Regions from separate parts of the Streptomyces sp. NPDC047014 genome, predicted to be linked through region 2. Evidence: riboswitches for the same ligand, from Rfam matches in the RefSeq annotation. Region 2 holds a riboswitch; each other region holds the start of a gene.

Region 1 (7,176 bases), on a different contig from region 2:
TTCGGCGAGCGGCGGATGCGCTCCAGCCGGGCGCCTGCGGGGTCCGCGCCGAAGGCTTCGGGCCGCAGGGCGCGCAGCCGCGGACGCAGGGGACGGGAGCCGGTCAAGGCGCCTCCAGGGAGGATGGTGTCGGTGCTGTACACAGCGCTACGACCATGCCAACGCACACCGGCCCCGAAGGATTCCACCCCGGCCCCCGCAGCCCCCGTACACCTCCCCCGTCACCCCGCGTACCCGTCCGCTACAGCGGCAGCAGGTCCGGCCGCTTCGCCGCGATGTGGTCACCGGAGGACTCCCCGCGCAGCCGCCGCCCGATCCACGGCACCAGGTGCTCGCGGGCCCACTGGATGTTGTCCCGGGTCACGTCCACCGAGCCGCGCGGCCGCTCCGGCGGCCACGGCTGGTCCGGGTCGGCCGGCACGTCGAGCCCGAGCACCTGCGCGGCGCGCAGAGCGACCCTGGTGTGTCCCTCGGGCGAGAGGTGCAGCCGGTCGGTGTCCCAGGCGCGCCGGTCCTGTACGGACCTCAGCGACCAGAGGTCGAGCACCGGGCAGTCGTAGCGGTCGGCGATGGCGCGCACGTGCGCGCTGTACGTCGCGACCTTGCCGCGGAGGTGCTTGAGGACGGGCACGTACCGGGTGTCGAAACCGGTGGTGATCATCACGTGGCCGACGGCTCCGGTGAGATCGGCCACGGCCGCCTCGAAGCGCTCCGCCACGTGGTCCGGGTCGCTGCCGGGGCGGATGATGTCGTTGCCGCCCGCGCAGAAGGTGACCAGGTCCGGGGCGAGGGCCTTGGCCCTCGGGAGCTGGTCGGCCACGATCTGGTCGAGGAGTTTGCCCCGTACGGCCAGATTCGCGTAGCGGAAGTCGTGCTCCTCGCGCTGGTCGGCCAGGAGTACGGCGAGCCGGTCCGCCCAGCCGAGAAAGGAATCCCCGGGTCCCGGGTCCCCCACGCCTTCGGTGAAGCTGTCCCCGATCGCCGCGTACGAGCCGATGGTCTTGAGTTTCGTCGTCGTCGCTGCCACGAGAACCCATCCTTCACTCCCGTGAGCAACCTACGCCAACGTAATGAGGGGTTGACGGGCCGTGATCTATACCACGCGAGGTATAAGGAATAAGTACACGTGGGGCCGGGACCCCCCTCGGGTCCCGGCCCCACGCGTGTCGGTGCTCCGGCGGCGGCTGCCGTCAGAGGCTGGCGCCCTTCGAGCGGAGGTAGGCGATCGGGTCCATGTCGGAGCCGTAGGACGGGCTCGTACGGATCTCGAAGTGCAGGTGGGGGCCGGTCGAGTTGCCGGTGGAGCCGGAGAGGCCGATGCTCTGGCCGGCGGTGACGCTCTGCCCGGAGGAGACGGACAGCTGGGACAGGTGGGCGTACTGGGAGTACTTGCCGTCCGCGTGCCGGATGACGACCTCGTTGCCGTACGAACCGCTCCAGCCGGCGGAGACGACGGTGCCGGCGCCGACGGCCTTGACGGTGGTGCCGGAGCTCGCGATGAAGTCCACGCCGGTGTGGTAGCCGGAGGACCACATGGCGCCCGCGGTCTTGTAGGCGGTGGAGACGCCACCGCTGACCGGGGCGACGAAGCCACCGGCGGCGGGGGCGGCCGGAGCGGCGGGGGCCTGCTCGGCGGCCCGCTTCGGGGCGGCGGCCTTCGGAGCGGCCTGGGGAGCGCTCTTCGGCGCGGCCTTCGGGGCCGCCTTCGGGGCCGCCTGCGGCGCGCTCCGCTGGGCGCTGCGCTGCGCCGGGGCCGGGGCCTCCTCGGCCGGAGCCGCAGCGGCCCGGCCGCCGAGGTTCAGCCGCAGGCCCGGGTGGATCAGGGAGGGGTCGGAGCCGACGGCCTCGCGGTTGTCGGCGTAGAGCCGCTGCCAGCCGCCGGCCAGACCGCGCTCGGCGGCGATCGCGGAGAGGCAGTCGCCGGACACGACGGTGTAGGAGGACGGCGCGGCGGCCTGGACGGGAGCGGCGGCGACGGGAGCGGCGCTGACCGGAGCGGCGGGGGCCGCGGCGGGGGCGACGGCCGGAGCGACCGCCGGGGCGACCGCCGCGTGGGCGCCCGCGGTCACCGTCAGGGGCAGCGCGAGGGCCGCACCGCCGGTACCGGCGAACGCGAATCCGCGGGAGATCGAAAGGGACTTGGGACGGCGGTGCTTGCCCTTTGCAGGCATGGCGGATTCCTCTCCGGCGCCTGCGAGGTGAGCTGTCGGGTTCGGACTGGAGATGTCCGGCCGTTCCTGTACGAGGACATGGACGGCTTCACCCCGAGCCGGCACCGGAGAAATGGATCTCCGGGACGGCGGCCTACCTGGTTCCCCCGCTCCTGCCGCGCGAATGGTTCGGTTGCGGTTTCCGGGTGGTGGCAGGATTCGGCGGTCCGCCCGGATCGATCGCGAAGGTAATCCCTTTCGGCGGCGGGGAACAAGCCGCGAATTCGCTGACGGAATACCAGGAATGAACGGCCGTCGGAATCACGGTCACCCTGCGTCCATTCCGTACCGTCAACAGCCGCCCCGACCGGGCCATTCGGCCTTGGCGATCAGGCACGCACCGTCACCGTATGATCTGGCTCACGGGGACGGGCCCGATCTCGCCTCCGGACATGGCAAGTTGACACCAAAGACCGCAATTCGGACAGACGCCCCACGGCGATGCGGAGGAGTTCCCGTGACCCAGCAGATACAGGAACCGGAACTGACCGGAGTGCGCAATTTCCGCGATGTAGGCGGATTGCCGACTTCTGATGGCCGAAGGGTCACGCCGGGACGACTCTTCCGAAGCGGACATCTGGCGCATGCCACCGAAACCGATGCGGAGTTCCTGTCCTCGCTCGGCCTGCACACCGTCTTCGACTTCCGCAACGACGCCGACCACGCGCTGGAAGGCCCGGACATCGCCCTGCCCGGGGTGCGCAACCTCAACATCCCGCTCTCCGACCCCGCCGACGGCCGCGAGTTCTGGCGGCTCGTCCGCGACGGCGACCTCGGCCAGCTGCGCGAGCTGCTCGGCGAGGGCCGGGCCGCGGCCCGGATGGCGGAGTCCTACCGGGGGATCGTCCGCGACCGCACCGCCGAGCACAGCCGGGTGGTGCACGCCCTCGCCGAGGACAGCGTGCCCGCGCTCCTGCACTGCGCGGCGGGCAAGGACCGGGCCGGGCTGTCCGTCGCCGTCGTCCTCCTCGCCCTGCGGGTCGAGCGCGAGGCGATCGTCGCGGACTACCTGGAGTCGAACGCCCCGCACCGCCGCTACCGGGTGCACCGCAGCTCCGCCTCGGCCGAGTCCCGCTCCGCCGAGGTGATGGAACTGCTCGCGCCGCTCTTCGACGCCCGCGCCGCGTACCTGCTCGCCGCCTTCGACACCATCGACGAGCTCTGGGGCGGGGTGGACCGGTACCTGGCGGACGGCCTCGGGCTCACCCCCGGAACCCTGGACCGGCTGCGGGACCGCCTCCTCGACTGACGGCCCCGCCGCCCGCCCCAAGACCCTGCGAGCAGGCCGTCAGCGCGCCGCGACGGCCTGCTTCACCAGGGTCCTGCCGAACTCCCACATCAGCCCCGACCCGCCGTGCGCCTCGTCCATGACCTCGCGGAAGGCGCCCACGAACCGGTCCACGTCCGCCTCGTCCAGGACCAGCGGCGGGATCAGCTTGATCACCTCCAGGTGGTCCCCGGAGACCTGGGTGAGGATCCGGTGCCGCTGGAGCAGCGGCACCACCACCATCTGCGCGAACAGCCCCTTGCGGGCGGCCTGCAGCATGGTCCACCGGCCGCGCAGCCCCAGCGAGGACGGCCGGCCGAACTCGATGCCGATCATCAGCCCGCGGCCGCGCACCTCGTGCAGCAGCTCGTACTCGTCCACGAGCGCCGCCAGCCGCCCGCGCAGCAGGTCGCCCGTGGTCCGGGCGCGGGCCACCAGCCCCTCCTGGTCCATGACGGACAGCACCGCCAGCCCCGCCGCCATCGCCTGCGCGTTGGACCCGAAGCTCGCGGAGTGCACGAGGACCCGGTCCATGGACGAGTAGACCTTCTTGAAGATCCAGTCCTTGCCCAGGGTCGCGCCGACGGGCACATAGCCGCCCGAGAGCGCCTTGGCCACGCAGACCAGGTCCGGCTCCACGCCCGGCTCATGCTGGTACGCGTAGAAGTCCCCGGTCCGTCCCAGTCCGGTCTGCACCTCGTCCGCGATCAGCAGGGCCTTGTGCCGGTGCAGCAGCTCCTGCGCCGCGCGCAGGAAGCCGGGCGGGGCGGCGAGCACCCCCTTGCCCTGGATCGGCTCGACGACGAAGGCGGCCACGTCCCCGCGCCGCAGCTCCCGCTCCAGGGCCTCCAGATCGCCCAGGGCGATCCGGGTGTCGGGGAGCAGGGGCGCGAAGCCGTCCCGGAAGCCGCTCTCGCCGTTGACCGAGAGGGAGCCGGTGGTGAGCCCGTGGAAGGCGTGGTCGCAGTAGAGGATCCGGGGCCGCCCGGTGGCGTACCGGGCGAATTTGAGCGCGGTCTCCACCGCCTCGGTGCCGCTGTTGCCGAAGAAGACCCGGTCCAGGTGGGGGCTGTACGAGAGCAGGCGCTCGGCGAGCAGCCCCGGCAGCGGCGGGCAGTCGAAGCGGGTGAGGTCGGCCAGCCCGGCGTCGAGGACGTCGTGCAGCGCCTGGCGGACCACCGGGTGGTGGCGGCCCAGGCCCATCACCCCGAAGCCGGCGAGCATGTCGAGGTGGTCGTTGCCCTCGGCGTCCCAGAAGTGGGCGCCCTCGGCCCGCTCGTAGACCTTGTCGAAGCCGATGGTGCGCAGCATCCGGGGCAGCTGCGGGTTGAGGTGGCGCGCGTGCAGCTCGTACCGCTCGGCTCCGCGCTCGTCGAGCAGGGCGCGGAGGTCGAAGCCGGTCACCGCTGGTCCCGTTTGCCGCCGACCGTCTCACGGGCGGCGCGCAGGGATTCCTTGAGGGAGCCCATGGTGGCGAGGACGGCGGTGGGCTCGTATCCGCAGTGCGCCATGCAGTTCGCGCAGCGGGGGTCCTTTCCGCGGCCGTATTTGCTCCAGTCGGTGTCCTCGACGAGTTCGCGGTAGGTCGGGACGTAGCCGTCGCTCATCAGGTAGCAGGGGCGCTGCCAGCCGAAGAGGGAGTAATTCGGAATGGCCCAGGCCGTGCAGGGGAAATCGGCCTTTCCTTCCAGGAAGTCCAGGAAGAGCGGGGAGTGGTTGAGCCGCCAGCGCCGCCGGTTGCCGCCCGCGAATGCCTTGCGGAAGAGTTCCCTGGTCTGCTCGACGCCCAGGAAGTGTTCCTGGTCGGGGGCCTTTTCGTAGGCGTAGGCGGGCGAGATCATCATTTCGTCGACCTGGAGGTCGTCATTGAGGTAGTTCAGCACCTCGACGATGGTCTGCGGGGTGTCGGTGTTGAAGAAGGTGGAGTTCGTGGTGACCCGGAATCCGCGCTTCTTCGCCTCCTTGATGGCGGCGACCGCCTCGTCGAAGACGCCTTCCTTGGCCACGGACTCGTCGTGGCGTTCGCGCAGTCCGTCGATGTGCACGGCGAAGGCGAAATACGGGGAGGGGGTGAACTTCTCGATCTTCTTGCGCAGCAGCATGGCGTTGGTGCACAGGAAGACGTATTTCCGGCGGGCGACCAACTGCCGGACGATCTCGTGGATCTGCGGGTGCATCAGGGGCTCGCCGCCCGCGATGGACACCATGGGGGCACCGGACTCCAGCACCGCGCCGACCGCCTGGGCCACCGGCATGCGCTGCTTGAGCACCCCGGCGGGGTGCTGGATCTTCCCGCAGCCCTCGCAGGCCAGGTTGCAGGCGTAGAGCGGCTCCAGCTCGACGATCAGCGGGAACTTCTCCCGCTTGCGGAGCTTCTGTTCGAGCAGATAGGTCCCGACCCTGACGGTCTGGCGCAGCGGCATGGCCATCTGGCTCACCTCCTGGGGAGCAGCGAAGAACGGTGCCATTCATAAAAAGCGGGCAGTACGGCACGCAGGACACGGAAGGCCGATATTCCCCCGCGGACCGTGCCGATGCGGACGAGCTCATGGTCCGGGGCGTCCACGATCACCCGGACGGCCGCAACGGGACGGCCGCCGCCCCGTACGGCCGTCCACAGCGTGGCCGCGGATTCCATGTCGACGGCGACGGCTCCGGTGGCGCGCAGCGCGGCCCGCTCCTGCCCCCGTACGACATGGTCGGAGCCGGTCAGCGCACCGGTGTGCACGGTCCGGCCGGGGACGGCGCGGGCCAGGGCCTCGGCGAGCAGAGCGGTCCCGGTGCAGGCGACGGAGCCCCGCGGGTCGCGGGTCTCCTCGGCGACGACCAGGTCGCCGGGGTGCATGCCGGGCAGCAGCCCGGCGCAGAAGCCGGTGGCGAGCACGGCCGCCCGCCGCCCTCCCGGGCGCTCCAGGGCACGGCCGAGGGCCCGTTCGGCGGCGCGCGGCCCCATCCCGGTGCGCACCAGCGTGTGCGCCCCGCGGCCGGGCCCGCGCGCCCCGCTGCGCAGCGCCGCCTGCTCGATGCGCAGGGCGCAGGCGATGAGCAGCGGACCGGCGGGGCCGGGCCCGCCGGGGGCGGACATCACAGCCCCCCGGCGGCGACCGGGTGGGAGCCGGTCAGCGCGGCCGGTTCCCCGTAGAGGTAGCGGCCGAGCGCGGTCAGCGGGAACACCTGGCGGTACAGGTGGTAGTTGATGGAGAAGTCCCAGGGGAAGCCGGTGCCGGTGAAGTAGGGCTCGTCCCAGGAGCCGTCCTCCCGCTGGGTCCGGACGAGGTAGGCGATGCCCCGGTCGACGGCCTCCGCCTCCCGCTCGCCCGCCGCGAGCAGCGCCATCAGGGCCCACGCGGTCTGCGAGGCGGTGGAGGCGCCCTTCCCGGCCCACGCCCGGTCCTTGTAGGAGCGCTGGTCCTCCCCCCACCCGCCGTCCTCGTTCTGTACGGATTCCAGCCAGCGCACGGCGCGCCGCACGGCGGGATGCCCGGTGGCGAGGCCGGCCGCGGTGAGGGCGGGGACCACCGACCCGGTGCCGTAGACGTAGTTGGTGCCCCAGCGGCCGAACCAGCTGCCGTCGGGCTCCTGCGCGTCGAGCAGCCAGGCGATGCCGCGCCGGGTGCGGGGGTCGCCGGCCCGGCCCTCGTAGGCCAGCATCTCCACCACGTGGGCGGTGACGTCGGCCGAGGGCGGGTCGATGACCTC
Region 2 (7,176 bases):
CCGCAACCGGCTCGACGAGATCCCGCACGAGCTGGCCAACCCGCAGCGCCGCGCCGCCAAGCAGCTCTCCAAGGAGCTGTTCCCGGCCTCGCTGCGGATGTCCCGGCCGCGCCAGGGCACCGAGGAGACGGTGGCCCGGATCGACTCCGCCGCCGTACGCGCCTTCTACGAGGCCCACGTACGCCCCGCCACGGCCACCGCGGTGGTCGTGGGCGACCTGACGGGGATCGACCTGGACGCCGTCCTCGCGGACACCCTGGGCGCCTGGACGGGCAACACCGCCGAGGCCCGCCCGGTGCCGCCGGTGACGGCCGACGACACCGGCCGCGTGGTCATCGTCCACCGGCCCGGCGCCGTGCAGACCCAGCTGCTGATCGGCCGGATCGGGGCGGACCGCCACGACAGCGTCTGGGCGGCCCAGGTGCTCGGCACGTACTGCCTGGGCGGCACCCTCACCTCCCGCCTGGACAAGGTGCTGCGCGAGGAGAAGGGGTACACCTACGGCGTGCGCGCCTTCGGGCAGGTGCTGCGCTCCACCGCCGACGGCAAGGGCGCCTCGATGCTCGCCATCAGCGGCTCGGTGGACACCCCCAACACCGGCCCGGCGCTCGAGGACCTGTGGAAGGTGCTCCGCGTCCTGGCGGAGGGCGGGCTGACCGACGCCGAGCGGGACGTGGCCGTGCAGAACCTGGTGGGCGTGGCCCCGTTGAAGTTCGAGACGGCGGCCTCGGTCGCGGGCACGCTCGCCGACCAGGTCGAGCAGGAGCTGCCGGACGACTACCAGGCGCGGCTGTACGCGCAGTTGGCCGAGACGGGCACCGTGGAGGCCACCACGGCGGTCGTGAAGGCGTTCCCGGCGGACCGGCTGGTCACGGTGCTGGTGGGCGACGCGACGGTCATCGAGGAGCCCGTGCGGGCCCTCGGTATCGGAGAGGTCAGCGTCGTCACCAACTGACGCGTCCCACAAGGGCCCGGCAAGGGCACGGCAAGGGCCCGGCAAGCGCGCGGTATGCGCCCCACAAAGAGCTCCGGCGGAACCTCCGCCGGAACTCTTTTGTCCGTTTAGTGGTGTGGCAGCTCGTATGTGATGTGGCGTACGCAACAAAAACGCGCGTCTGTTTGGTGATCGGCTGATGATCCGCCTAGCGTCATCCGTGCTGTTCGTCAGTCGTGACCGCCGCACCCGCGGCACCGGACAGCGATCGCCGAGTCCCCGTCAGGCGCGAGCCTGGGGAGCCGGGGACCCACTTGTGTCCCTGGGGTGAATCGGACCCCCTCGCCAGAGGAGGCCCGTAGGAGACCTTCCTGCTCCGAACCCGTCAGCTAACCCGGTAGGCGAGAAGGAAGGAAAGGATCAACCCCTTCATGGCGTTTGGCAGTCGTCCCGCTGGTACCGGCAAGCACCGTGGTTCCAGCCGCCTGAGCAAGAAGACCGCCGGTTACGCCGGTATCGCCGCGATCGCCACGACGGGTGTCGTCGGCTCCCTCGCCGCCCCGGCCTTCGCCGCGGACAACCACAGCAGCAGCCCCGCCGCCGGCAACGCCCTCGGCGCCGTCGTCGTCGCCGACGAGCTCGCGGGCGACCTCGCCGACCAGGCCGTGTCCCAGCAGCGGGTGGCCGACCACGCCGCCGCCCAGGCGCAGGCCGAGGCCGAGGCCAAGCAGAAGGCCGCCGAGGGCAAGCGCCTCGCCGAGGCCAAGGCCAAGGCCGAGCGGGAGGCCGCCGAGCGTGCGGCCCGCGAGGAGGAGCGCAAGCGCCTCAACACCTTCGTCTCACCGCTCGACGACTCCTACGTCAGCACCCAGTACAAGGCCGGCGGCGGCATGTGGTCCTCCGGCAGCCACACGGGCATCGACTTCCACGCGGCCTCCGGCACCTCGGTCCACGCCGTGGGCGTCGGCACCGTCGTCGAGGCCGGCTGGGGCGGTGCGTACGGCAACAACGTCGTCATCAAGCACAACGACGGCACCTACACGCAGTACGGCCACATGTCCTCGCTGAGCGTCTCCGTCGGCCAGCAGGTCACCCCGGGCCAGCAGATCGGCCTGTCGGGCTCCACGGGCAACTCCAGCGGCCCGCACCTGCACTTCGAGGCCCGCTCCGGCTCGCAGTACGGCTCGGACATGGACCCGATCGCCTACCTGCGCTCGCACGGCGTCAGCCTCTGACACCCGCGCACCCTTCCGCTTCACGCCAGGACCCCGGCTCGCACCGAGCCGGGGTCCTGGCGTTTTCGCGCCTCCGCGCAATGTTACGGATTTCCGTCCGCTCTCGAAATTATGGTGTGCTGCAATAGAGTTGTGACGCGCGCCCGCGCGGGCATTGTGGCAGGCAGTCGGAAATGGGCGGAGGTCCGGTCTTGCGTATTCCCGCGCACGCGGTATGCACAGCGATCCGCGACGACATCGTCTCCGGGGTGTTCGAGCCGGGGAGCCGGCTGACCGAGGAGGTCCTGGCCCGCCGGTACGGCGTCTCGCGCGTCCCGGTCCGCGAGGCCCTGCGGACCCTGGAGTCCGAGGGCTTCGTGACCACGCGGCGGCACGCGGGGGCCTGTGTGGCCGAGCCGACCGCGCAGGAGGCCGCGGACCTCCTGGAGCTACGGGTGCTGCTGGAGCCCCTGGCCGCGGCGCGGGCGGCCCGCCGGCGCACCGACGGCCACCTCAAGGTGCTGCGCGGGCTGGTCAGACTGGGGCAGGAGCGGGCCAGGCGCGGCCAGGGGGAGGATCTGCGGTCCCTGGGCGGCTGGTTCCACGAGACCCTGGCCCAGGCTTCCGGCAGCCCCGGCCTGATCGCGCTGCTGACGCAGATGCGGCACAAGATCGCCTGGATGTACCTGGTGGAGGCGCCGGCCCGGCCCGTGGAGTGCTGGGCGGAGCACGGCGCGCTGGTGGACGCGGTGGCGCGCGGGGACGCGGAGCGGGCGCGGGCCCTGGCCGCGGCCCATGCCGAGCGGGCGGCGGGGGCGCACCGGCCGCGTCCGGCGGTGAGCAGTTCGCAACCTGCCGTCAACATGCCGAGCGGCCGGCATTAACAGGAGCCGTATACAAAGGACGGAAATCGCGGGCGGCTGCCCGGAATTCCCCGCACCCGGTGAATTCGGGCCGCCGGAATTCGCCGGGCCCGCGTGAATTCCGGCCTGCCGTAATTGCGCCGCGCGCGCATTCCCCGTACACACGAGAACGGCGGAGCCGCGGCTCCCGTCGCGCCGGGGGCCGCGGCTCCGCCGCGTACCGCTCGGGTCCTGTCCGCGGGCGGCGGACCCGAAGGATCAGACCGTCTCGGGGAGCTCTTCCAGGCCCTCGGCGACCAGCTTCGCGAGGCGGTCCAGCGCGGCCTCCGCGCCCTCGGCGTCGGAGGCGAGGACGATCTCCTCGCCGCCCTGGGCGCCCAGGCCCAGGACCGCCAGCATGGAGGCGGCGTTGACCGGGTCGCCGCCGGCCTTCGCGATGGTCACCGGGACGCCGGAAGCGGTCGTCGCACGGACGAAGATCGAGGCGGGACGAGCGTGCAGGCCCTCGGCCCACCCGACGTTGACGCGGCGCTCTGCCATGGTGATGCCCTTCAGGTTCTTACGGTTGTCTAGACCAGTCTCTCACGGCGCCCCGAATGCTCCGTCCGGCCTCCCGCCCGGATCCCGCCGTGGTGCGAGCCACCCCAGCTTGCACCTCGCGCACCGGCCCGCCGTGCGCGCCGCGCGAGGGCTGCCCGGCCCGGTCCGGCCGTAGGGTAGGCGCATGACCATCGAGTCGGACCCCTCCTACCCGGCCCACTGGGAGGCGGACGTCGTCCTCCGCGACGGCGGCACCGCCCGGATCAGGCCCATCACCACGGAGGACGCGGGCCGGCTGGTCAGCTTCTACGAGCAGGTCTCCGACGAGTCGAAGTACTACCGCTTCTTCGCCCCCTACCCCCGGCTCTCCGACCGCGACGTCCACCGCTTCACGCACCACGACTACGTGGACCGGGTCGGGCTCGCCGCGACCGTCGGCGAGGAGTTCATCGGCACCGTCCGCTACGACCGGATCGGCCCCGACGGCCGGCCCGCCTCCGCGCCCGCCGACGCCGCCGAGGTCGCCTTCCTCGTCCAGGACGCCCACCAGGGCCGCGGGGTGGCCTCCGCCCTCCTCGAACACATCGGGGCGGTGGCCCGGGAGCGCGGCATCCGGCGCTTCGCCGCCGAGGTGCTGCCCGCCAACAGCAAGATGATCAAGGTGTTCACGGACGCCGGATACCAGCAGAAGCGCAGCTTCGAGGACGGCTCCGTCCACCTCACCCTCGACCTCGAACCCACCGCCGAATCCCTCGCCGTCCAGCACGCCCGCGAGCAGCGCGCCGAGGCCCGCTCCGTCCAGCGGCTGCTGGCCCCCGGCTCGGTGGCCGTGATCGGAGTCAGCCGCTCCGGCGCCGGCGTGGGCGCCGCCGCCCTGCGCAATCTGCGCGACAGCGGCTTCCGCGGCCACCTCTACGCCGTGAACGAGGCCGCCGGTCAGGACCTGCTCGACGGGGTCCGCGCCTACCGCGCGATCGGCGCCGTCGAGGCCCCGGTGGACCTCGCCGTGATCGCCGTCCCCGCCGCGCGGGTCCCCGAGGCGGTCGCCGCCTGCGGGGAGCACGGGGTGCAGGGGCTGGTGGTGCTCTCCGCCGGATACGGGGACAGCGGCCCGGCCGGGCTCGCCCGCCAGCGCGAACTGGTGCGCCAGGTGCGCTCGTACGGGATGCGGCTCATCGGGCCCAACGCCTACGGGGTGATCAACACCGCGCCCGAGGTCGGGCTCAACGCCTCGCTGACGCCCGCACCCCTGCCGTCGCGGGGCCGGATCGGCCTGTTCACCCAGTCCGGCGCGATCGGGATCGCCCTGCTCTCGGCGCTGATCCGGCGCGGCGAGGGGCTGTCCTCCTTCGTCTCGGCGGGCAACCGGGCCGACGTCTCGGGCAACGACATCCTCCAGTACTGGGACGAGGACGAGGCCACCGATGTCGCCCTGATGTACCTCGAAACCCTCGGCAACCCGCGGAAGTTCACCCGGCTCGCCCGCCGCACCGCCGCCGCCAAGCCCGTCGTCGTCGCCAAAGGCGGCCGCCACACCCCCGCCGGGCTCGTGGTGCCCGGCACCCGGCTGCCGGAGGCCACCGTCTCCGCGCTGCTGCGGCAGGCCGGTGTGATCCGCGTCGACACCGTGACCGAGCTGGTGGACGTCGGCCTGCTGCTGGCCTCGCAGCCGCTGCCGGCCGGGCCGCGCATCGCGATCCTCGGCAACTCCGAGTCCCTGGGGGTGCTCACCTACGACGCCTGCCTCGCCCAGGGGCTGCGGCCGCTGCCGCCGCTGGACCTGACCACCGCCGCCGCGCCGGAGGACTTCCGTACCGCCCTGGCCGCCGCGCTCGCCTCCGACGACTGCGACGCCGTGGTGGTCACCGCCATCCCGTGGGTGGGCGAGCACGCGCTCGCCGACGAGCTGGCCGGTGCCCTGCGGCGGGCCGTCGCCGAGGCCCCCGGCAAGCCGGTGGCCGTCGTGCACGTGGAACTGGCCGAGCTGGTGGAGGCCCTGTCCGCGACGCGCGGACCCGAGGCCGCGGCGCCGGCCGCGCCCGATGCCGGGTCCGAGCCCGTCGGCTCCCTCGCCTCTCCGGTACCTCCGGCACCCCTGGCCCCGGCCGGTCCCGTGCCCCGGATCCCCAGCTATCCCGCCGCCGAGCGGGCCGTCAAGGCCGTCGCCGAGGCCGTCCGGTACGGGCAGTGGCGGCGGGCCGCCGCCACCGCCGGGCAGGTCCCCGCCTACGAGGACATCGACGAGGCCGGGGCCGCGCTCCAGCTGGCCGGGCTGCTGGCCGGGACCGACGCCGCCACCGTGCTCACCCTGGCCGACGCGGACGCCCGCGAACTGCTCGCGCGCTACGGCATCCGCGTCCTGCCCACCCTGCCCGCCCCCGACGCCGACGCGGCCGTCCGCGCCGCCCGGATCCTGGGCTACCCGGTGGCCCTCAAGACCACCGCCCCGCACCTGCGGCACCGCGCGGACCTGGGCGGCGTACGCCTGGACCTGACGAACGAGGCCGAGCTGCGGCGCTCGTACGAGGAGCTGACCGAGACGCTGGGCAAGGCCGCCGAGCTCCAGCCCGTGATCCAGCCGATGGCACCCCGGGGCGTCGACACCGTGGTCCGCTCCGTCATCGACCCCGCCGCGGGCGCCGTGCTCTCCTTCGGGCTGGCCGGGGTGCCCTCCGAACTGCTCGGGGACACCGCCCACCGGCTGGTCCCCGCCACCGACCGGGACGCGGCCGGGCTGATCCGCTCCATCCGCGCCGCCCCCCTCCTCTTCGGCTGGCGCGGCAGCGACCCCGTGGACACCCCGGCCCTGGAGGAGCTGCTGCTGCGGCTGTCCCGGCTGGTCGACGACCACCCCGAGGTGACCGGCGTCACCCTGGAACCGGTGGTCGTCGCCACCGAGGGCGTGTCCGCCCTCGGCGCCACCGTCCGCGTCGCCCGGCCGCCCGCCCGCGGCGACCTCGGCCCCCGGACGCTCCCCAGTTACTGAGCGGGCACGGGGCGGTATGAGGGCACCCGGGGGGCCTTACCATGGACCCCATGGCGAAATCCGGTACGACGACCCAGGGGCTGCGCACGGCGATCGAGCGCAGCGGCTACTACCCGGCCCTCGTGGCCGAGGCGGTGGAGGCCGCGGTGGGCGGCGAGCCCATTTCGTCGTACCTGGTCCACCAGGAGACGACCTTCGACTCCAACGAGGTGCGCCGCCACGTCACCGTGCTCGTCCTCACCGGCAACCGCTTCATCGTCAGCCACACCGACGAGCAGGCCGCCGACGCCGGGTCCCCGTCCCCGTACGCGACCACCTCCACCGAGTCGGTCAAGCTCTCCAGCATCTCCTCGGTGGTGCTGAGCCGGGTCGTCGCCAACCCGGAGTCCTACACCCCCGGCACCCTGCCCCGCGAGGTCGTCCTGACCATCGGCTGGGGCGCGGTCTCCCGGATCGACCTGGAGCCGGCCGCCTGCGGCGACCCCAACTGCGACTCCGACCACGGCTACACCGGCAACTCCACCGCCGACGACCTCAGCCTGCGCGTGAGCGAGGCCGGCGACGGCCCCGAGGCGGTCCGCCAGACCCTGGTCTTCGCGCAGGCGCTCAGCGAGGCCACCGCGGCGACCTCCACCCCGG
Region 3 (7,176 bases), on a different contig from region 2:
TCGGCGGCGGGCGGGAAGAGGTCGCGGAGGGCGGGGTTGTGCCAGAAGAGGTGGGAGTAGAAGAACTTGACCGCGTGCTCGGCCCGTCTCTCCACCACCGCGAAACTGCTCTTCAAGATCCTCACATCCACAGAAGCGACAGTAGGAACGCCCGGGAACGCCAGGTCAAGAGAAGGACGATCCATGGACAGCCGCGACCAATGGGGCATAGGGGATGGCTGCCCGGTGGTGCGGCTACTGTCGGGGGCATGCACGATCAGCCGCCCGCTCCCCCCGCCGAGGCGGGACCCGAACTCTTCACCTGGGAGTTCGCGACCGACCCGTACCCGGCCTACGCCTGGCTGCGCGAGCACTCCCCGGTGCACCGCACCAAGCTCCCCAGCGGGGTCGACGCCTGGCTGGTCACCCGGTACGCCGACGCCCGCCAGGCCCTCGCCGACCAGCGGCTGAGCAAGAACCCGGCGCACCACGCCGAGCCCGCGCACGCCAAGGGCAAGACCGGGATCCCGGGGGAGCGCAAGGCGGAGCTGATGACGCATCTGCTCAACATCGACCCGCCGGACCACACCCGGCTGCGACGGCTGGTGTCGAAGGCGTTCACCCCGCGGCGCGTGGCGGAGTTCACCCCTCGGGTGCAGGCGCTCACCGACCATCTGATCGACGGGTTCGCGGAGAAGGGGGAGGCGGACCTCATCCACGAGTTCGCCTTCCCGCTGCCCATCTACGCCATCTGCGAGATGCTGGGCGTACCGCGCGAGGACCAGGACGACTTCCGCGACTGGGCCGGGATGATGATCCGGCACGGCGGCGGTCCGCGGGGCGGAGTGGCCCGCTCGGTGAAGCAGATGCGGACCTATCTCGGGGAACTCATCCACCGCAAACGGGACGATCTGGGCGATGACCTCATTTCCGATCTGATCCGGGCGAGTGACCACGGGGACCACCTGACGGAGGGTGAGGCCACCGCCATGGCGTTCATCCTGCTGTTCGCCGGCTTCGAGACCACCGTGAACCTCATCGGCAACGGTCTGCACTCCCTCTTCATGAACCCCGGCGAGCGCACCCGCCTCCAGGACTCCCTGGCCGCGGGGGAGAGCGGACTGCTGGCCACCGCCGTGGAGGAGCTGCTGCGCTACGACGGGCCCGTGGAGCTGGCCACCTGGCGGTTCGCCACCGAGCCGCTGACCCTCGGCGGGCAGCCGGTCGCGACCGGGGACCCGGTGCTCGTCGTCCTCGCCGCCGCCGACCGCGATCCGGCCCGCTTCGCCGAGCCCGACACCCTCGACCTCTCCCGTACCGACAACCAGCATCTCGGTTACGGACACGGCATCCACTACTGCCTCGGCGCACCCCTCGCACGGCTCGAAGGGCAGACCGCGCTGCGCACGCTGCTGACCCGGCTGCCCGATCTGGAGCTGGCCGTTCCGTCCCAAGACCTGCGCTGGCGCGGGGGGTTGATCATGCGTGGCCTGCGCACCCTTCCCGTGCGGTTCACCCCTTCAAACCTCTGATTGCGGGTCAGTTTCCGGCGGAACTTGTGACAATCGTTCAAAGGCCGCTAGGTTCTGCCGTTACCCCGCTGTTATGCGAAAGGTGCACCACATGCGTTCCGGGAACGGCCGCCACAGACGCCCCCGCCAGGTCCCCGCGCTGGTAGTCACAGCCGGAGTCACTGGCTCCGCGCTGGCCCTGCCGCTGCTAGCCGCCACCAGCGCCACCGCTGCCGACACGGCCACATGGGACCGGGTCGCCGAATGCGAGAGCGGCGGCGCGTGGAGCGCCAACTACGGCAGCGGCGCCTACGGCGGACTGCAGTTCTCCCAGGAGCAGTGGCAGAACGCCGGCGGACTGGAGTTCGCCGAGCGCCCCGACCTGGCGAGCAGGTCCCAGCAGATCGCCGTCGCCGAGCGCGTCCTGGCCGCGCAGGGGCCGCAGGCGTGGCCCATGTGCGCCGCCTCGGCCGGCCTCACCCAGCAGGGTCCCGCCGCCGAGGTGGACCCGGGACTGCCCGGCGGCTCCGGCGCGGTGGCCCCGACGCCTTCCCGCCCCGACCAGTCCGTGCCCACCACCGGGGGCGGCGAGCGGTCCACCGACTTCGGGACGCCGACCCCGAGCCCGTCCGGCACCCCCTTCCTCATCCCCGACGCCCCGTCCGTCGGACTGCCCGTCATGCCGGTCCCGGACGCGCCCACGACGCCGCCGGTGGACCCGACGGCCCCCGTCGCCCCGGTCGACCCGAGCACCCCGCCGGTCACGCCCACCGACCCGGCCACCCCGACCCTTCCGGTGGACCCGACGGCGCCCACGACGCCCACCACCCCGCCCGGCACGCCGAGCCCGTCCCCGGCCGACCCGAGCGCCCCGGCCCTCCCCGTGGACCCGAGCGCCCCGGCCACCCCGGACGCCACCGTCGGCGAGGGCAGCGGCAAGCACCGCGGCGCGCCCGCCGTCGAGGAGGGCACCCCCGTCACCCCCGCCGTCAGCCCCTCTGATGCCGCGTCGGATCCCACGTACACCGTGAAGGCGGGCGACAGCCTGGCCACCATCGCTTCTGCCAAGGGAGTGAAGGGCGGCTGGAGCGGTCTCTACGAGGCCAACGAGCAGGTCATCGGCGGGGACGCCGACCTGATCAAGCCCGGACAGAATCTGGATCTAACCACGTAACAAGGGCACTTCGGGCATCCGGAAAGAGCTGATTGTCCGTTTCCTGCAAGTGAGACATGCGTCTCTTCCGGTCAACTGGCGTGTCCCGCCCCAGGGCTTGCGCAAACCCCGTCCCCACCTGCGCAAACATCCCTCCGGGGAGCGCAAGTAGGGGCCCTTTCTCCCCGATGTTCCTCGTTGAACATCGGGGAGAGCTATGTCTACCTTCTGAATCGCTCGCCACCGCGAGCACCTTCGACCGCATCGCCGAGTCCTGCCGGCGGACGGGGGGAACAGTCGTCGCGTCAAGCGCCGAAGGCAGGAGCGGGGGAACCAAGGTAGGCGCCGGGAAAGGTCGTTGAGAGACGGTCAGGTACCGGCTAGGGGTTAAGTGGTGCGCTAGGTCGCACCGCCGGGCACTCACACCCGAACCCGACAGCTCACCTCGTAGGCGTCGGTGAGGAGAAACTCCATGCTGCTTTCCGGCAAGGGCAAGCACCGTCGCGGCTCCAAGGCCGTCCGCATCGTCACGCTCGCCGGCGTCGCCGGTGTCGCTGTCGCCGCCCCCCTGATGGCCGCGGGTACCGCCAGCGCCGCCACCGGCTCCGAGTGGGACAAGGTCGCCCAGTGCGAGTCCGGCGGCAACTGGTCCATCAACACCGGTAACGGCTACTACGGCGGACTGCAGTTCTCGTCCTCCACGTGGGCCTCCTTCGGCGGCAAGTCCTACGCCGCGCAGGCCAACCAGGCGTCCAAGGCGCAGCAGATAGCTGTCGCCGAGAAGGTCCTCAAGGTCCAGGGCAAGGGTGCCTGGCCGAGCTGCGGCAAGGGCCTGTCGAACTCCTCCTTCACGGGTGGCGGCTCCACCGAGGCCCCGGCCTCCAGCAAGCCGAAGAGCACCCCGAAGAAGACCGAGACCAAGAAGGCCGAGACCAAGGCTGCGCCGAAGAAGGAGACCAAGCGGGCCGAGGCCCCGGTCACCCGCTCCGAGCGCACCGAGGCCCCCGCGCCGAAGACCGGCAACGGCTCCTACGAGGTCAAGGCCGGCGACACCCTGGGCACCATCGCCGACGCCAACGGCGTCAAGGGTGGCTGGGAGAAGCTGTTCGAGCTGAACAAGGACATCGTCTCGGACGCCGACCTGATCTTCCCGGGCCAGAAGCTCAAGCTCAGCTGAACCGCGCGGCCGTAGCCGCGCACGCGTACGCAACGCACAGCATTCCCACCGCCCGGCGCGCCGCCCCCCACGCGCCGGGCGGTGGTGTGTGCGCCCCCGTACGCCTCCCGCGCCCCCTCCGGAGCGTGCCCCTATGTCCCGGAAGAGGGGTATTCAGCCCCTTTTTCGTCCCAGGGGACGGGCGGTCGGCCGGCCGAACCCCGGAAGCCGGTTAGGCTCTAGGCGGCAAGGCCATCCCACGGCCTGACACGCCACCGCACACCCAGCGTCACATCCCAGAAGGAGATGCTCGTGCCGTCCATCGACGTCGTCGTAGCCCGGGAAATCCTGGACTCCCGAGGCAACCCCACGGTCGAGGTCGAGGTGGGCCTCGACGACGGCAGCACCGGCCGTGCTGCCGTTCCGTCCGGCGCCTCCACCGGTGCCTTCGAGGCCATCGAGCTCCGCGACGGTGACCCCAACCGCTACATGGGCAAGGGTGTCGAGAAGGCCGTCCTCGCCGTCATCGAGCAGATCGGCCCGGAGCTCGTCGGCTACGACGCCACCGAGCAGCGGCTGATCGACCAGGCCATGTTCGACCTGGACGCCACCGACAACAAGGGCTCGCTCGGCGCCAACGCCATCCTCGGCGTCTCCCTCGCCGTCGCCCACGCCGCGTCCGAGGCGAGCGACCTGCCGCTCTTCCGCTACCTCGGCGGCCCGAACGCGCACCTGCTGCCCGTTCCGATGATGAACATCCTCAACGGTGGGTCGCACGCCGACTCCAACGTGGACATCCAGGAGTTCATGATCGCCCCGATCGGTGCGGAGTCCTTCTCCGAGGCCCTGCGCTGGGGTGCCGAGGTCTACCACACCCTCAAGAAGGTCCTGCACACCAAGGGCCTGTCCACCGGCCTGGGCGACGAGGGCGGCTTCGCCCCCAACCTGGAGTCCAACCGCGCCGCGCTCGACCTCATCGTCGAGGCCATCAAGCAGGCCGGCTACACCCCGGGCAAGGACATCGCGCTCGCGCTCGACGTCGCCGCGTCCGAGTTCTACAAGGACGGCAAGTACGAGTTCGAGGGCCAGTCCCGCTCGGCCGCCGAGATGACCGAGTACTACGAGGAGCTCGTCTCCGCGTACCCGCTCGTCTCCATCGAGGACCCGCTGTTCGAGGACGACTGGGCCGGCTGGAAGATCATCACCGACAAGCTGGGCGCCAAGGTCCAGATCGTCGGCGACGACCTCTTCGTCACCAACCCCGAGCGCCTCGCCCGCGGCATCGAGGAGGGCTCCGCGAACGCCCTGCTCGTGAAGGTCAACCAGATCGGTTCCCTGACCGAGACCCTGGACGCCGTCGAGATGGCCCAGCGCAACGGCTTCAAGTGCATGATGTCCCACCGCTCCGGCGAGACCGAGGACGTCACCATCGCCGACCTCGCCGTCGCCGTGAACTGCGGTCAGATCAAGACCGGCGCCCCGGCCCGCTCGGACCGCGTCGCCAAGTACAACCAGCTGCTGCGCATCGAGGAGATCCTCGACGACGCCGCCGTGTACGCGGGCCGCAGCGCCTTCCCGCGCTTCAAGGGCTAATCACCCCCCTGAGGGGCTGGCCTTTCGGACGTCCCCGCACTCGGTCCCGTACCGTGTGCGGGGACGTAGTGCGTAGGGCGTACCAAGGGGAGGCGGACCAATGGCCGGGAACCGGGATCGGTTCTCCACCTTCTCCACAGCCACGCGGCTCAAGCAGCTGGGTGAGCGGACCGCCGCCCACGTCTACCGCTCGCAGTCGCGCCGCCAGGTCCGCCGCAGCCGGCTCACCGGCCGCGCCGCCCTCCTGGTGCTCGTCCTGTGCACGCTGGTCGTCGCGCTCGCGTACCCCATGCGCCAGTACGTCTCCCAGCGCTCGGAGATCGCCGAGCAGCAGCGGTCCGCCGCCTCGGCGCGCGAGCGCCTGGAGCGGCTGCGCGACGAGAAGGCCCGCTGGCAGGACGACGCCTACGCGGAGCAGCAGGCACGCAGGCACCTGCACTTCCTGCGCCCGGGGGAGACCGGTTACATCATGAGCGACCCCGGCTCCCAGCCGCAGCCGCGCAGGACCGGGCACGCGGGCTCGGACCGGCCCTGGTACTCGAACGTCTGGGACGGCGTCGACAAGGCGGACCGCCCCGGCGACTGAACCCGTACCGCTTCACAGCGATTTCGCCAGACCGCAGCACCCATCCACGAGAACGAAGAGACTTCCTCCAGGCATGCAGACTCCCCCGCCCCAGACCGACCGGACCGAGCCGACCGACGCGGACATCGAGGCGTTCGAGCAGCAGCTCGGCCGCCCGCCGCGCGGGCTGCGCGCCATCGCGCACCGCTGCCCCTGCGGCCAGCCCGACGTGGTGGAGACCGCCCCCCGGCTGCCCGACGGCACCCCCTTCCCGACGCTGTACTACCTGACGTGCCCGCGCGCGGCCTCCGCGATCGGCACGCTGGAGGCCAACGGCGTGATGAAGGAAATGCAGGCGCGGCTCGCCGAGGACCCGGAGCTCGCCGCCGCCTACCAGGCCGCGCACGAGGACTACATCCGGCGCCGCGACGCCATCGAGGTGCTCCAGGGCTTCCCGAGCGCCGGCGGCATGCCGGACCGGGTCAAGTGCCTGCACGTGCTCGTCGGCCACTCGCTGGCCGCCGGGCCGGGTGTGAACCCGTTCGGTGACGAGGCGCTGGAGATGCTGCCCGAGTGGTGGGCCAAGGGCGCCTGCGTCACGCCGTGCGGGGAGAAGAAGGACGAGGAGGCCGCCCGGTGACCCGGGTCGCGGCCATCGACTGCGGTACGAACTCCATCCGGCTGCTCGTGGCGGACTGCGACCCGGCCTCCGGCGAGCTGACGGAGCTGGACCGGCGGATGACCGTCGTCCGGCTGGGCCAGGGCGTGGACCGCACCGGCCGGCTGGCCCCGGAGGCGCTGGAGCGCACCTTCGCGGCCTGCCGGGAGTACGCGGGGATCATCGAGGGCTTCGGCGCGGAGCGGGTGCGCTTCGTGGCCACCTCCGCCTCCCGCGACGCCGAGAACCGCGAGGACTTCGTCCGGGGCGTCGTGGAGATCCTGGGCGTCGAGCCCGAGGTGATCTCCGGGGACCAGGAGGCCGAGTTCTCCTTCACGGGCGCCACCAGGGAGCTGACCGCGCACGAGCACCTGGAGCGGCCGTTCCTGGTGGTGGACATCGGCGGCGGCTCCACCGAGTTCGTGGTCGGCGAGGACCGTGTGCGCGCGGCCCGCTCCGTGGACGTGGGCTGCGTGCGGATGACGGAGCGCCACTTCGTGGTGGACGGCGAGGTCTCCGACCCGCCGTCCGAGCGGCAGATCGCGGCCGTCCGCGCCGACA

What was found. A riboswitch is a leader RNA that binds a small molecule or an ion and turns the genes downstream of it on or off. The one in region 2 is predicted to bind cyclic di-AMP.
Region 1: linked by a shared signal. The riboswitch ahead of ABZ873_RS10710 (LysM peptidoglycan-binding domain-containing M23 family metallopeptidase) and the one ahead of ABZ873_RS26335 (M23 family metallopeptidase) in region 2 are both predicted to bind cyclic di-AMP.
Region 3: linked by a shared signal. The riboswitch ahead of ABZ873_RS16075 (transglycosylase family protein) and the one ahead of ABZ873_RS26335 (M23 family metallopeptidase) in region 2 are both predicted to bind cyclic di-AMP.

Annotation. Positions count from the first base shown of each region.
Region 1 is NZ_JBEYVX010000012.1:23,566-30,741, reverse strand. It holds gene ABZ873_RS10720 (MBL fold metallo-hydrolase) at 1-107, opposite strand, end outside; gene ABZ873_RS10715 (SGNH/GDSL hydrolase family protein) at 242-1,027, opposite strand; gene ABZ873_RS10710 (LysM peptidoglycan-binding domain-containing M23 family metallopeptidase) at 1,191-2,171, opposite strand; cyclic di-AMP (ydaO/yuaA leader) riboswitch at 2,176-2,385, opposite strand; gene ABZ873_RS10705 (tyrosine-protein phosphatase) at 2,668-3,459, shown strand; gene ABZ873_RS10700 (aspartate aminotransferase family protein) at 3,499-4,881, opposite strand; gene hpnH (adenosyl-hopene transferase HpnH) at 4,878-5,906, opposite strand; gene ABZ873_RS10690 (1-hydroxy-2-methyl-2-butenyl 4-diphosphate reductase) at 5,912-6,562, opposite strand; gene shc (squalene--hopene cyclase) at 6,562-7,176, opposite strand, start outside.
Region 2 is NZ_JBEYVX010000067.1:10,572-17,747, forward strand. It holds gene ABZ873_RS26330 (pitrilysin family protein) at 1-955, shown strand, start outside; cyclic di-AMP (ydaO/yuaA leader) riboswitch at 1,194-1,353, shown strand; gene ABZ873_RS26335 (M23 family metallopeptidase) at 1,366-2,169, shown strand; gene ABZ873_RS26340 (GntR family transcriptional regulator) at 2,361-3,032, shown strand; gene ABZ873_RS26345 (HPr family phosphocarrier protein) at 3,270-3,551, opposite strand; gene ABZ873_RS26350 (GNAT family N-acetyltransferase) at 3,736-6,537, shown strand; gene ABZ873_RS26355 (DUF5998 family protein) at 6,579-7,176, shown strand, end outside.
Region 3 is NZ_JBEYVX010000023.1:32,742-39,917, reverse strand. It holds gene ABZ873_RS16090 (globin domain-containing protein) at 1-125, opposite strand, end outside; gene ABZ873_RS16085 (cytochrome P450) at 249-1,511, shown strand; gene ABZ873_RS16080 (transglycosylase family protein) at 1,603-2,664, shown strand; cyclic di-AMP (ydaO/yuaA leader) riboswitch at 2,944-3,112, shown strand; gene ABZ873_RS16075 (transglycosylase family protein) at 3,116-3,820, shown strand; gene eno (phosphopyruvate hydratase) at 4,106-5,392, shown strand; gene ABZ873_RS16065 (septum formation initiator family protein) at 5,493-5,978, shown strand; gene ABZ873_RS16060 (DUF501 domain-containing protein) at 6,052-6,597, shown strand; gene ABZ873_RS16055 (Ppx/GppA phosphatase family protein) at 6,594-7,176, shown strand, end outside.